3 regions of the Mycobacterium burgundiense genome follow, and region 1 is predicted to be linked to each of the others. Evidence: predicted binding sites of a transcription regulator. Region 1 holds the regulator's gene; each other region holds the start of a gene.

Region 1 (4,932 bases):
ACTGCCACCGCCCGTATCTTCACGCCGGTGACCGAACTCCCCTTCGCGGGCCACCCGACCGTCGGGGCCGCGTGGTGGCTTCGGTCCCAGGGCTGCGCCATCCACACGCTGCAGGTCCCGGCCGGCATCGTGCAGGTCAGCTACGACGTGGGCCCGCACCGGCGCACCGCGATCAGCGCTCGGGCCAGATGGGCACCCGAATTCGCCATCCACGATGTGGACTCGGTCGACAAGCTGGCGGCGGCCGACCCCGATGACTTCTCCGACGACGTCGAGCACTATCTGTGGACGTGGACCGATCGGGACGCCGGCAGGATCCGGGCCCGGATGTTCGCCCACAGCCTCGGGGTGCTTGAGGACGAGGCCACCGGCGCAGCGGCGGTGCGGCTCACCGATTACCTGAGCCGGGATCTGCTGATCACCCAGGGCAAGGGCTCCGAGATCGAAACCCAGTGGAACTCCGAGGGGTGGGTCCGCATTGCCGGCGGCGTCGTCGACGACGGGGTACGCACCGTCGACTGAGTCGGCGTCGCAGGTCAGCCGGCGGCCAAGCCCTCACGGTGCTGACGCAACGCCTGGATCTCCCGCTCGAAGTCGTCGGCGGAGGTGAAGGACCGGTAGACCGAGGCAAAGCGCAGATAGGCGACCTCGTCGAGCTCCCGGAGCGGCCCCAGGATCGCCAGTCCGACCTCGTGGCTCGGCACTTCCGGACCCGCGGCTCGCACGGCGTCCTCGACCTGCTGGGCGAGCACGTTGAGCGCGTCGTCGTCGACCTGGCGGCCCTGGCACGCCCGGCGCACGCCGCTGATCACCTTCTCGCGGCTGAACGGCTCGGTGACGCCGCTGCGCTTGACGACGGCCAACACCGCGGTTTCCACGGTGGTGAAGCGCTTGCCGCACTCCGGGCAGGATCGCCGTCGGCGGATCGCCTGACCCTCGTCGGTCTCGCGGGAGTCGACCACGCGCGAATCGGGATGCCGGCAGAAAGGACAGTGCATGTCCGCTCCTTCATCGCACCGGCATTGAGATGACGTGTTCGACTCAGAGACTACCTGCGCCCGCTGTGGCCGGGCCAGCGCGTCGAGCGCCACCGCCTCAGCCCACCGGGGCGATGAGGGTCTGCCCGGCGGCGATGGCCGGCGAGTCCAGTTCGTTGAGCTCGCGAATGCGTTCGACCACGCTGCTCACCGGGGCCTGCGGTGCCACCCTGGCAGCCAACCGCGCCAACGTCTCCCCCGACTGCACCTGGACCACCCCGAGCTGATTCGGCACGGACCCCGAGGCGTCGCGGACCTTCTCACCGAACTGCGCCACCGCGCCGAGCCAGACCGTGATCAGGGCCGCCAGCAGCGCCAGACCCACGACGGTGACCGGCGTGATCGCCTTGGCGGGCCGCCGGGTGTGCACCGCGCGGGAAACCCGGACCCCGGTGCCGCGATGGCGCGGTCCGGCCACGGCGGGCCGGGCGGGCCGCGGCCGGTTGCCGTCGACCTCCCGCGGCAGGGCCCGCGTGCGCCTGCGAGCCCGGCCCGCGGGGTCGAACTCGACCGACGAACCGGTGTTCAGGGGGTGTTCCCAGGTCTCCGGGTAAGCGCTGATGCGTGTCATGTCCGATCCTTCCGGTCGATGCGAGCCGTACATTCGTTCGCTCCTATGTTCGAATGTAATCGATCACCTGTTCGAACAGAAGCCCGAAACCGAACGTGTGATCGAACTGTTGCCGAACGATAAACCGGGGCACCGACATCCCGCGGGGACCGCACGCGACCCAGACACACCTCGAACACATGTTTGATTCTTGGCCGCCGGAGGACTAAATTCAGCCCCATGGCTGACACCGAGACCGGCAGCACCTCCGCAGACTCCAAACCGGGCAGCGACGCCAAGCGTGGCGTGCGCGACACCGCGCTCACCGAACGGCAGCGCACCATCCTCGAGGTGATCCGTTCCTCTGTCACCACCCGCGGCTACCCGCCCAGCATCCGCGAGATCGGCGATGCGGTCGGTCTGACGTCCACCTCGTCGGTGGCCCATCAACTCCGCACCCTGGAACGCAAGGGCTACCTGCGCCGCGATCCCAACCGGCCGCGCGCGGTCGACGTCCGCGGACTCGATGAGACGCCGCCGGCCGCGGTGACCGAGGTCGCCGGCTCCGACGCGTTGCCCGAGCCCACTTTCGTGCCGGTGCTCGGCCGGATCGCCGCCGGTGGGCCGATCCTGGCCGAACAGGCCGTCGAGGATGTCTTCCCGCTGCCGCGCGAACTCGTCGGCGAGGGGTCGTTGTTCCTGCTCAAGGTCGTCGGCGAGTCAATGGTGGACGCGGCGATCTGCGACGGCGACTGGGTGGTCATCCGGCAGCAGAACGTCGCCGAGAACGGCGACATCGTCGCGGCGATGATCGACGGCGAGGCCACCGTCAAGACCTTCAAGCGCACCACTGATCAGGTGTGGCTGATGCCCCACAATCCGGCGTTCGAGCCGATTTCGGGCAACGATGCCGCAATCCTGGGCAAGGTCGTCACCGTCATCCGCAAGATCTGACCCGGGCCGACGGGTCTAGTCGGCCCGGCTGAACCCGTTCGCCTCGGCCAATTCCGGGCTGGCGAACCAGATTTCGGCGACCGTCTCGTCATAGCCCGGCGTGCCGGGGACGTGGTACCGGCCCGTGCGCATGCTGCCCTTGATGGGGTAACCATCCGGTGCCCGATGCGGGTCGTCGAGCGGCAGGTGGATCGCCGGCGGGGCCCCGGCGTCCTGGCCGGCGTCGTCGTCGCGCTCCTCGGCGACTGCCTCGTCCTCGGCCGGCTGGGTGAACCGGGCGCCCTCGGAGTATTCGGCGGGCGGTGGCGGCACCGCGCCGTACACGGGCGCGAACAGCGAGCCCGGTCCGGGCAGGTAGTCGTCGTCCTCGGGCGCATCCCAGGACGAGCGGCGCTGATCGGCGCCGTAGGCCGCGTGGCGACCCGGCTGCTGCTCGGTATCGACGGCACCCACCACCCGAGTTGGCGCGGTGTCGACGGCGTCGGGGTCCTCGTCCTCGTCGGTCTCGTGCAATCCCCGGTGAGTGAACAGACCACCGTCGTCGGGGTCGTCGAAACGGGCGGGTGTTTCCCCGCGATCCGACCATCCCGAGCGCGGCGGCGCCAGGTAGCCGCCGTCGTCGTAGCCGCCATCGTCGTAGCCGTCGTCATCGGCTTCGGGGACCTCGGACCGCACCGACCAGCGGCTGCGTTCGGACTGGAAGTCGTCGTCCTCGTCGTGGCGGTCCTCGTGCACCTCGGCCGCCGGGTCGCGGTCGGCGTAGCCGTCGTCGTAGCCGGGCCGGTAGCGCGACTCCGGCTCGACGTCCTCGTCGTCCTCGGCCTCGGCTGCCGACCGTGCCGAGCGGCGCCGGCTCATCGCGAACCACGCGTACAGGGAGCCCAGGATCAGCAGCGCCAGCGGCACGATCCACCACAGCCACCAGTTCTGCCAGGCAATCCCACTGTCCTCCGCCGGGGCCGGCGGGGTGGCCGGGGTGCTGGGCACCGGAGCGTTGGGCACCTCGAGACCGACGAGCGGTTCGGCGAGGTTGGCCGGCTCACTGCTGAAGGTGTTGTTGGCGCTGTCCCACGAGATCTCGCCGCCGCTGAACTGCTGCGTGACGACGGTGCCCTCGGTGTTCTGATCGCCGACCGGCACGCCCAGCTCGCCGGCGGCCCCACCGAGTTTGTCCCACGCCGCCTTCATCGCGCCGCCGACAATGACCGCGCCGTGGTCCTGGGTCCAGAAGATGACCGGATGGTCGGGTGCGGAAAACTCCTGCATGCGGCTGTCCGGGACACCGCCGTCGGTCTCGCTGCCCACCGGGAAACCGAAGTCGCCGGCGGGACCGCCCGCGGATTCGTACTTGGCCAGGATGTCCCCGGTCACGGCGACGGCCCCGGTCTCGGGCGTGTAGAAGACCTTGCCGCCCGCGAAGTCCTGTCCGGTCCCGCCGTCGCCGATCGGGTACTGCTGCCCCGCGCGCGCACCCAGTGGCCCGGCCGCGCCGCCGTTGGCCCGCCAGGCCGCCGCGATCGCCGAGGTCACATCCGAGGGGATGTTCAGACCACCCAGCTGACCCGCCAGTTCGGGCGGCTCGGTGGCGAAGGTCCGCGTCCGGGTGTCGAACGACAGCAGTCCGCGGGTGAAGCGCTGCGAGACCACGTCACCGCTGTAGGTCTCGTCCTCGGTCGGCACGCCCAACACGCCGGAGGACCCGCCGAGCTGATCCCATGCGGCGTTGATCGCGCCCCGAACCACCCAGGCACCGGTTTCCGGGGTCCAGAAAATCACCGGATTGTCGGCCGCGCTGAAAGTCGAGTTGCGGCTCTCGGGGCTGACGCGGCCCGGCCCCTCGTCAATTTTGGGGAAGCCGAGATCACTGTCGGCGGGTCCGCCGAGTGCACGGTATTTGTCGAGAATTGCGCCGTGCATGATCTTCGCACCGGTGGCCGGCGAGAAGAAAATGGCGCCGCCCGCGTAATTTTGTCCGAAACCCTCGCCGGCCGGGTAGACACCGCCGTCGGGCGGACCCAACTGAGAGGTGTCCCCACCGGCGGCGCTCCAGGCCGCATTGATGGCGTCCGCAGCGTCGGTCTCCGGCGACGCATTGGCAATCGGCGCATACAACGCCGCGGTTGCGACCGCGACGATCAGGCCCATTGCCGCTCGGCCGACAATGCCGAATGACATTCGTTGTCGTGTCATCAAACTCACCCACGCTCCCCGACCGCTGCATGTCGCCATATTGCGCCCACCACCGGCCTCATCAGCGCCACTTCCGAATCGACGCAGCTTGAGGCCATATAGAGGTCATTTTGCAGACAATACCCACAGCTGTCGCAAATAACGTGGAGCCGCGACCGTTCTGCGCGTTATTGATATCCGATGGTTTTGTTCACCGCCGGG
Region 2 (4,932 bases), 2.2 Mb from region 1:
ACACTGGCTGACCGCGCTGAACAAGATCGGTCAGCAGCACGGGTTCCAAGTGGTGACGTACTTGAAGATGGGTTGTCCACTCAACACCGACGAGGTTCCCCGGGTGAGCGTGTCCAACAATCCCTACCCGGGTTGCCGGGACTGGGTGGAAGAAACAATGGCCAGCCTGGTGGAGGACCGACCGGACTTCGTGTTCATGACCACCACCCGGCCGCGTCCGCATGCGCCGGGGGACTTCGTGCCGGACAGCTACCTGGGGATCTGGGATGTCCTGGCCGCCAATGAAATTCCGATCCTGGGCATCCGGGATACGCCGTGGATGTACCAGAACGGCATGGTGTTCTCACCGGTCGACTGCCTGGCTGAAGGTGGCGACCCGGAAAGCTGCGGACTTCCCCGCTCCGAAGTGCTGGCCAGCTACAACCCCACGTTGGATTACCTCGACCGATATCCCGGCATTGCACCGCTGGACCTCAGCGACGCCGTGTGCCGACCCGACTTCTGCCGGTCGGTCGAAGGCAACGTGCTGGTGTATCACGACGCACACCACCTGACCTCCACCTACGTGCAGACGTTGAGCGACGAGTTGGCGCGCCAGATCTCGGAGGCCACCGGTTGGTGGTGAGCGCGCCACTTGGTCCGCGTCGGTAGCGGCTCCGGCGGCCTCTCCGCTGCAGCGGGCAGAATCTGAATTCGCCGCTAGCGCAAGACCATCCGCCCCGATTGGTCAGAACTGGGCCTCGGCGCCCTCGTCGACCAGGTACCAACTGGTGTCCGCTGCGAATTCCGCTGCGGCTTCGTCGTACCCGGGTTCGCCGGGCAGTGGTGGCTCGAACCACGGGTAAAGGCCGTCGTCGGGTGGTCGGTCCCCGGGCCTGAGGTCCGCGCTGTCGTCGGGCTTGTCGGGTGGGTCGGGGTCGGTGCCGGCGGGTGTGCGGTAGTAGTCGATGAGGTCTTCGATGAAGTGGTAGGGGTTGGTGGTTGGTTGGCCGTGTTGGAGTTCGGGTGGGGGGATCCATTCGACGCGGCCGTGGGTGTTGATTTCGGTGTTCCAGTTCTGGTCGGTGGCCATGCGGTTGTCGGCGGGGCAGGCCAGGGCGAGGTTGTTGATTTCGGTGGCTCCGCTGTGTCTGGTCCATTCGGCGAGGTGGTGGACTTGGGTGTGGTAGCCGGAGACGGTGCAGCCGGGTCGGGTGCAGCCGCGGTCGCGGGCGTGCAGCACGATGCGTTGGTCGGCGGAGGCCAGGCGTTTGGTGCGGCCCAGCCATAGGGGGCGGCCTTGGCCGTCGAAGATGCTCAGGTAGTGGTAGGCGTGGCTGGCCATGCGGATCAGGTCGGCCATGGGCAGCAGGGTGCCGCCGGCGGTGATGGCTTTGCCGGTCAAGGGTTTTGGGTCCGGTGTGGGTGCGGGTTGTGGCTCGGACGGGGTTTCGGGTGGCGCCTCGGCCTGGGGTTCAGCTGCCGCCTCGGGCTCGGAGTCGGGATCGACCTTGCCGGGGTCTGCGGGCTCGGGTTCGGGTTCAGGCGCGGCGGGCTCGGGCAGTCCGGCGGCGGCGTGGAGTTCGGCGAGGGTGGTGGTGACGATGACGGTGACGGGTAGGCCGTTGAGTTGGCCGAGGTCGCCGCTGGCGAGCACGGCGCGGCCGAGGGCTTGGAGGGCGTCGTGGTGGCGTTGGGCGACGGTGCGGTCGTCGTTGAGGATTTGGGCTTCGGTGGGGGTGCCGCTGATGCAAGGGTGCTCGTCGGCGGCGTTGCACATGCCGGGGGCAGCCAGTTTGGCGAAGAGGGGTTCGAGGGTGGCGCGCAGTTCGGGGGTGATGGTGGCGCTGATCGTGCTCATCCCGTCGGCGCGTTGACGGCTCATCCGAAGACCGCGGCGAGCCTGGCGGTCCCGGTCGGCGAAATCTCCATCGGGGTCGAGCACGGCGACCAGGTGGTCGGCGAGTTTCTGGAAGGCCTGCGGGCCGAACTGCCCGCCCATCTGCGCCAGATCCCGCTCGGCGCGCTCACGCGCCGCGGCGTCCACCGCGGCCGGGATTTTCGCGTAGGCCTTGCGGGCGATCTCGACATGCTCGGGCCCGATCCGCCCGGCGGCTTGAGCCGCGGCCAGATTCGGCAGCACCGGTTCCAGCGGCGCACCGGTCACGCTCACCCGCGGGCCCAGGTCCGCGGCCTCCTTGACGCGTTGCCGGGCCGCCCCCAGGCTGATCCGCAACCGCTCGGCGAACACCCCGGCCAGCGTCGTGGCGCCCAGCTCGCCCGGGTTGCCGTCGGCGACCAGCCGGGCCAGGATCCGATGGTCGATGACCGGTGCCCGCCAGGCCACGGTTTCGCGACGCTGCAGCACCGTCACCAATTCCTCGGCCGTGAAGCCGTCGAAGCCGCACTGTTCGAGATCGGTGCAGGCCGCTTCGATCGCCTCCAGGCACCCCAAGACCGTGGCCCGGTCCAAGAGTGCGTTCCTACTCATGACTCGAACATTAGTTCGACCTACTGACAAGAATGGCCCGTAGACGCGGGGGAAGATAAGAATTCTGTAAGAAAACGCGCGTGGCGAATCGGTGCCGCGGACCTCAGCGTCCGAGCATCCTCTCGAGGACGCCGAGCAGGGTCGTGACGGTCGACGGATCCCCGGAGACATCTAGCCGGCCGTCGTCCAGCGCGTCCTCGATGGACAGCTGGCCGCCCACGATCGCCGCGATGGTGGCGGCCTGGCAGCGGACGGTGACATCGCCGGGCGTCGAGCTGGGCCCGGAGGTGACGGTCACGCTGCCGTCGAGCATCCGCAGGTGGGCCGTGCTGTCATCGATGTGGAACTCGAAGACCGCGTCGAGGTCATGCGGCCCCGCCCGGCGGACGTCGGCGGCCAGGAAACCCAGCACCCATTCGGCCCGGAAAGTTTCCGTATCGGCGTCGGCATCGGTCATCTGATGGCGTGCGCCCCACGTCGCCAATGGCACCAACGCGGACGCCAGTTCCCGTCCGGCGTCGGACAATTCGTAAACGACCGCCGATCCGGGTTGATCGAGCGCGAGCCGGCGGTGCACGACGCCGTCCGTTTCCAGTTGCCGGACCCGGTTCGCCAGCAAGCTGGTTCCGATGCCGGCCAGTGAATCGGCCAGCTCGCTGTAGCGCTTCGGACCCGAAGCCAGCTCCCTGACGATCAACAGGGTCCAGCGCTCGCCGACTACGTCAAGCGCATGGGCGAGCCCGCAGAACTGTCCGTACGTCCGTCGCGACACGTCAGTCATCGTACTCATTCACTCCGCATTCCTACTTCGACTCACTTTTCTGTTGTTCACTTCTAAATCTTATGTTACTTTTTCGAGCAGGAAGTGCAAGGCCTCACTCGGACGAAGGGGCGCGGCAACTGGTCATCGCTGAATCAAGCTCCGCGGCGACGCATTTCCGATCGATCACCGACAGCACAGAGAGGTTCACGACATGGCATCGATCGCAGGCTTACGCTCCTGGCCCCGATGGAGTCGGTCCTGGCTGCTGCAACTGCTCAGGCCACCCGATTCGCCGACGCTGGAAGAAATAGCCACCCCGGCAGCACGGCGCGAGAAGCGCTTCTACCAACCGCAGCGCGACGCGTTCATCGAGAACGCGGCGATGGCGCGGGAGATGTACCGGCTCTGACGGCCACGCTGTGCCGCGAGCGAATCGCCCCCGCGGTTTGAGCACGGTGCAATGGGGACATCATGGAACGGTGAATCTCTTGCCTGGCCCCACGGTGACGATCAGCGACTCCGACGTCGAAGACGCGTTGCGGCGCGCGGTTCGGATCATCAACCCGCTGCTCGACATCCTGTGGGGCACCGACCCGTTGGGACTGAAGCAACGCGATGTCGACCCTGACGCCGGGCCGCTGGACAAGGTGGCCGACGGGCTCTCTTGGGTACTCAACGCGGCAGACGTGCCGGGCACGCGCGGATGGGAAGATCTCGACGTCGACGCCCGTATCCGCTGGTGGGTTCGGCGCATCGGTGCGCTGAACACCGTGGTGGTCGCGTTCCCGGGCGTGCTCGGGGCCGTGGCGCGCGGCCTGCCGATTCAGGACCTGCTGGGTTTCGTCAACCAAGCCATCGTGCTGTGCGCGGTGGCCCGCGAACTCGGCGTCACCGACCCCGATACCCAGGCTCGGATGCTGGCCGAGGTGTTGTGCGACCGCGATCTGACCGACACGGAGGTCAGCGAGCCGCAGGAGGCGGAGCCGATCTCCCGCACGCCGCTGGGCATCGCGAAGGCGCTGTGGCGCCTGGTGGGGTTGTTCGACGCCATCAGCGACGTGCTCGCCAAGCGTCCGCATCCGCGCACGCCCTTCCGCTATCTCGCGATGTTGCCCGCGGTGGGTGCTGTGGCGTCGTACTTCGGCGAAGGGTGCGCGCTGGGCCGGGCCGCCGAGCAGGCTCGCCAGTGGGTGGAGAGTCAACCCGGTGGGAGCACAGCGCGGTGATGCGAAATCAGCCCTGGTCCAGCCGGAAGTTCGCTCGCACGAGCTCTACGCTGAGCGGATAGTCCGTCAGCGTCGTACCGATCACCGCGGCAAGTTCGTGTACGGCCGCCTGGGAGTCCACCTTGCGGTGAGCCAACAGCTCGCCCATCCACAGTGCGGTCTCGGACACCGGTCGCACGTCGCCCGTCAACAGTGCGGCTCCCACCGCATGCAGGGTTTGAGGTGCCGCATCGCGCGCCACTGCACGCAGGGCGGTCTGGGCGGGATCTGTTGCAGCACTGGATGTTACGCTCCACCGCCGCACGACACGCGCGACGAGGTCGGCATGCGCCAGCTCGAGGGCACGCTGTTCCTGGGCGGGGGCCCGCGGCAGTGGCGGCACCGCCGAGGCCACCACCGGCAGGGTTTCCATCGCCGTGAGCGCGCCCGAGGCATCCGGGGCCCACGCGGTTGCTCCGAGCGCCTGCGCGCGC
Region 3 (4,932 bases), 170 kb from region 1:
CCTCGCGACTCCGGCCGACGCGGCGATGATGATGCAACTGGGCGCCGAGGGCGTGTTCGTCGGCTCGGGCATCTTCAAGTCCGGTGACCCCGCCACCCGCGCCGCGGCCATCGTCAAGGCCACCACCTTCTACGACGATCCCGACGTGTTGGCCAAGGTCTCGCGTGGACTCGGAGAAGCCATGGTCGGCATCAACGTCGAGGACATCGCCCAGCCGCACCGGCTGGCCGAACGCGGCTGGTAACCCCAGCGCCGATGGCGATCGAGGAGATCCTTGATCTCGAGCAGCTCGAGGTCAACATTTACCGCGGTGGGGTTTTCAGCCCCGAATCCGGTTTTCTGCAAAGGACTTTCGGTGGTCACGTCGCGGGCCAGTCGCTGGTGTCGGCGGTCCGGACGGTAGAACCGGGCTTCGAGGTGCATTCGTTGCACGGCTACTTCCTGCGGCCCGGCGACGCGCGTGCGCCGTCGGTGTACCTGGTGGAGCGGATTCGCGACGGCGGCTCGTTCTGCACCCGCCGGGTCAGCGCCATCCAGCACGGGCAGACGATCTTCTCGATGTCGGCGTCGTTCCAGACCGATCAGAGCGGGATCGAGCACCAGGACGCGGTCCCGGCGGCCCCCGGCCCCGAGGATCTGCCCGGCTTCCGCTCCGGCGGCGCCTTCGATGACGCCGGTTTCGCGCAGTTCGACGAGTGGGACGTGCGCATCGTGCCGCGGGACGCCCTGGCCGTCCGCGACGGCAAGGCCTCCCAGCAGCAGGTCTGGTTCCGGCACCGCGATGCGCTGCCCGACGATCCGGTGCTGCACATCTGTGCCCTGGCCTATATGAGCGATCTGACGCTGTTGGGCTCCGCTCAGGTCAACCACGTCGAGGAACGCAAGCATCTGATGGTGGCGTCGCTCGATCACGCGATGTGGTTCATGCGTCCGTTCCGGGCCGACGAGTGGTTGCTCTACGACCAGTCCTCGCCGTCGGCGTGCGGCGGTCGGTCGTTGACCCAGGGCAAGATCTTCAACCGCTACGGCGAGATGGTCGCGGCGGTCATGCAGGAGGGGCTGACCCGCTACAGGCGCGACTATCGACGCCCGGCCGACCAGTGAACGCGCCCCGGATCGGGGTGCTCGCGCTGCAGGGGGACACCCGCGAACACCTGGCCGCGTTGCGGGAAGCCGGTGCCGAGGCGAGCACGGTGCGCCGCCGCGGCGAACTGGAATCCGTCGACGCCTTGGTGATCCCCGGCGGGGAATCGACTGCGATGAGCCATCTGTTGCGCGAGTTCGAGCTACTCGAACCGCTGCGGGCCCGGCTGGCCGACGGTATGCCGGCCTACGGTTCGTGCGCGGGGATGATCCTGATGGCCTCCGAGATCCTCGATGCCGGCGCGCCGGGACGCGCAGCGCTGGCGCTGGGGGCCATCGATATGACCGTGCGGCGCAACGCATTCGGGCGTCAGGTCGACTCGTTCGAGGGTGAGCTGGAGTTCGGCGGCATCACGGGTCCCATGCACGCGGTGTTCATTCGCGCGCCCTGGGTCGAGCGGGTGGGCCCGCAGGTCGAGGTGCTCGCCAGGGCCGACGGCCACGTTGTCGCGGTCCGCCAGGGCCGGACCCTGGCCACCGCTTTTCACCCGGAAATGACCGGCGATCGCCGCGTTCACCGACTCTTCGTCGATATTGTGACGGGGCGGGCGTAACGCTGGAAGCCTAAAGCTGCACGTAGACTATGAAGTCGGATTTGCAGCAGAGGGAATGAGGTAGTACCTGCATGAGCGGCCATTCCAAGTGGGCCACGACCAAGCACAAGAAGGCCATCGTCGACGCCAAGCGCGGCAAGATGTTCGCCAAGCTGATCAAGAATGTCGAGGTTGCAGCGCGGGTGGGCGGCGGTGACCCGGCAGGCAACCCCACGTTGTACGACGCGATTCAGAAGGCCAAGAAGTCTTCGGTCCCCAACGACAACATCGAGCGGGCCCGCAAACGCGGCGGCGGCGAGGAAGCCGGCGGCTCCGACTGGCAGGACATCACCTACGAGGGGTACGGCCCCAATGGGGTCGCCGTGCTCATCGAGTGTTTGACCGACAATCGCAACCGCGCCGCCGGCGAGGTCCGGGTGACGATGACCCGCAACGGCGGCAACATGGCCGACCCCGGCTCGGTGGCCTACCTGTTCTCCCGCAAGGGTGTGATCACCCTGGAGAAGAACGACCTGACCGAGGACGACCTGCTGCTGGCGGTGCTGGAAGCCGGCGCCGAGGAGGTCAACGATCTCGGGGACGCGTTCGAGGTCATCACCGAACCCGGCGATCTGGTCGCGGTGCGCACCGCGCTGCAGGAGGCCGGCATCGACTACGACTCCGCCGAGGCCAGCTTTCAGCCCTCGGTGACGGTTCCCGTCGACCTCGAGGGCGCGCGCAAGGTGCTCAAACTCATCGACGCCCTCGAGGACAGCGACGACGTGCAGGAGATCTACACGAATATGGACATCCCCGACGATGTCGCGGCGCAACTCGACGAGGACGACTGACCCTCGGCTGGCCCAGCGTGTCCCTACCCGGCCCCGTCGTCTGGTGGCATTAGGGTGTGGTTCGAACACATGTTCTGGCATTTCGGACCAGGGAGGGCTCGTGCGCGTGATGGGAGTCGACCCCGGCTTGACCCGCTGCGGGCTGTCGGTGATCGACAGCGGCCGCGGGCGTCAACTGGTGGCGTTGGACGTCGACGTCGTCCGCACGCCGGCCGACCAACCCCTGCATCGGCGGTTGCTCATCATCAGTGAGACGGTCGAACACTGGATGGACACCCACCGGCCCGACGTCGTCGCCATCGAGCGGGTGTTCTCGAACCAGAACGCCAACACCGCCATGGGCACCGGACAGGCCGGCGGCGTCATCGCGTTGGCCGCCGCCCGCCGCGACATCGACGTGCATTTCCACACGCCCAGCGAGGTCAAGGCCGCCGTGACCGGCAACGGCCGCGCCGACAAGGCGCAAGTCACCACGATGGTCACCAAAATTCTTGCGTTACAACAGAAGCCGACCCCAGCGGACGCGGCCGACGCGTTGGCATTGGCGATCTGCCATTGTTGGCGGGCGCCGATGATCGCCCGGATGGCCGCGGCCGAGGCCCTGGCGGCCGAACAGCGTCGCAAGTATCAGGCGACGCTCAAGGCGACCGCGAAGGCGAAGGCAAAGGCCGCCCGATGATCTCCTCGGTACGTGGCGAGGTCATCGAGATCGCGTTGGACCACGCCGTCATCGAAGCGGCCGGCGTGGGCTACAAGGTGATGGCGACGCCGTCGGCGTTGGCGACGCTGCGCCGCGGCAGCGAGGCCCGGCTGATCACCGCCATGATCGTGCGCGAGGACTCGATGACGCTCTACGGCTTCGCCGACCCCGACGCCCGCGACGTGTTCACCACGCTGCTCGGGGTCTCCGGGGTGGGGCCCAAGATCGCGATGGCGACGCTCGCGGTCTACGACGCCCCGACGCTGCGCCAGGCCCTGGCCGACGGCGACATCGCCGCGCTGACCCGGGTCCCGGGGATCGGCAAGCGCAGCGCCGAACGCTTGGTGCTGGAACTGCGCGACAAGATCGGGGTGTCGCCGGCCGCGACGGCGGTGGCCGGAGTCGGCGGTGGCGCGATCCGCGGCCCGGTGGTGGAGGCCCTGATCGGCCTCGGCTTCGGGGCCAAGCCGGCCGAGGAGGCCACCGACAAGGTGTTGAAGCTCGACCAGGAGGCCACGACGTCGAGCGCGCTGCGGGCCGCCTTGAACCTGTTGGGTAACACCAAATGAGCCGCTTCGACGGCGATCAGGACGCGGATCAGGAGGACACCGAAGACCGCGAGGTCTCGGCCGCGCTGACCGTCGGCGAGGGCGACGTCGACGCCAGCCTGCGGCCGCGGTCGCTGGGGGAGTTCATCGGTCAGCCCCGGGTGCGCGAGCAGTTGCAACTGGTGCTCGAAGGGGCCAAGAACCGGGGCAGCACGCCGGATCACATTCTGCTGTCCGGGCCGCCCGGCCTGGGCAAGACCTCCCTGGCGATGATCATCGCGGCCGAACTCGGTTCGGCGCTGCGGGTCACCTCCGGGCCGGCGCTGGAACGCGCGGGCGACCTGGCGGCCATGCTGTCCAATCTCGTCGAACACGATGTGCTGTTCATCGACGAGATCCACCGCATCGCCCGGCCCGCCGAAGAGATGTTGTATCTGGCCATGGAGGACTTCCGCGTCGACGTGGTGGTCGGCAAAGGCCCGGGCGCCACCTCGATTCCGCTTGAGGTGGCACCGTTTACGTTGGTGGGTGCCACCACTCGGTCCGGTGCACTGACCGGGCCGCTGCGCGACAGGTTCGGGTTCACCGCGCACATGGACTTCTATGAGCCCGCCGAACTCGAACGCGTGCTGTCGCGGTCGGCCGGCATCCTCGGCATCGACCTGGGGTCGGAAGCGGGATCGGAGATCGCCCGCCGCGCGCGCGGTACCCCGCGGATCGCCAACCGGCTGCTGCGGCGGGTGCGCGACTACGCCGAGGTCCGCGCCGACGGCATCATCACCCGCGACGTCGCCAAGGCCGCCCTCGCGGTGTACGACGTCGACGAACTCGGACTCGACCGACTCGACCGAGCGGTGCTCTCGGCGCTGACCCGCAGCTTCGGCGGCGGACCGGTCGGAGTCTCGACGCTGGCCGTCGCCGTCGGTGAGGAACCCACCACCGTCGAGGAGGTGTGCGAGCCGTTCCTGGTGCGGGCGGGCATGATCGCGCGCACGCCCCGGGGCCGGGTGGCCACCGCTCAGGCCTGGACGCACCTGGGTCTCACCGCCCCGCCGGGAGCGGTGGGGCTTGGTCAGCAGGCGATGTTCGACTGACGGGTCCCGAGGGTCGGCCGGGCACGCTGGTGGACAACGTGATCGTGCTGCGTCGTCGTTGAT

What was found. Region 1 encodes LexA, which represses DNA repair genes until DNA is damaged. Its sites were predicted from a motif close to CGAACANNTGTTCG; they were not measured.
Region 2: a site for LexA is predicted at 2,475-2,488, ahead of RCP80_RS00180 (HNH endonuclease signature motif containing protein). Genes of this name have one in related genera too.
Region 3: a site for LexA is predicted at 2,590-2,603, ahead of ruvC (crossover junction endodeoxyribonuclease RuvC). Genes of this name have one in related genera too.

What each region holds. Positions count from the first base shown of each region.
Region 1 is NZ_OY726397.1:3,265,570-3,270,501, forward strand. It holds gene RCP80_RS15275 (PhzF family protein) at 1-522, shown strand, start outside; gene nrdR (transcriptional regulator NrdR) at 537-998, opposite strand; gene RCP80_RS15285 (LysM peptidoglycan-binding domain-containing protein) at 1,096-1,608, opposite strand; gene lexA (transcriptional repressor LexA) at 1,828-2,541, shown strand; gene RCP80_RS15295 (LGFP repeat-containing protein) at 2,557-4,731, opposite strand.
Region 2 is NZ_OY726397.1:39,482-44,413, reverse strand. It holds gene RCP80_RS00185 (acyltransferase family protein) at 1-625, shown strand, start outside; gene RCP80_RS00180 (HNH endonuclease signature motif containing protein) at 728-2,470, opposite strand; gene RCP80_RS00175 (HxlR-like winged helix-turn-helix transcriptional regulator) at 2,574-3,251, opposite strand; gene RCP80_RS00170 (hypothetical protein) at 3,445-3,642, shown strand; gene RCP80_RS00165 (hypothetical protein) at 3,713-4,459, shown strand; gene RCP80_RS00160 (cobalamin B12-binding domain-containing protein) at 4,467-4,932, opposite strand, start outside.
Region 3 is NZ_OY726397.1:3,092,402-3,097,333, reverse strand. It holds gene pdxS (pyridoxal 5'-phosphate synthase lyase subunit PdxS) at 1-244, shown strand, start outside; gene tesB (acyl-CoA thioesterase II) at 256-1,104, shown strand; gene pdxT (pyridoxal 5'-phosphate synthase glutaminase subunit PdxT) at 1,101-1,697, shown strand; gene RCP80_RS14330 (YebC/PmpR family DNA-binding transcriptional regulator) at 1,769-2,527, shown strand; gene ruvC (crossover junction endodeoxyribonuclease RuvC) at 2,628-3,206, shown strand; gene ruvA (Holliday junction branch migration protein RuvA) at 3,203-3,796, shown strand; gene ruvB (Holliday junction branch migration DNA helicase RuvB) at 3,793-4,869, shown strand.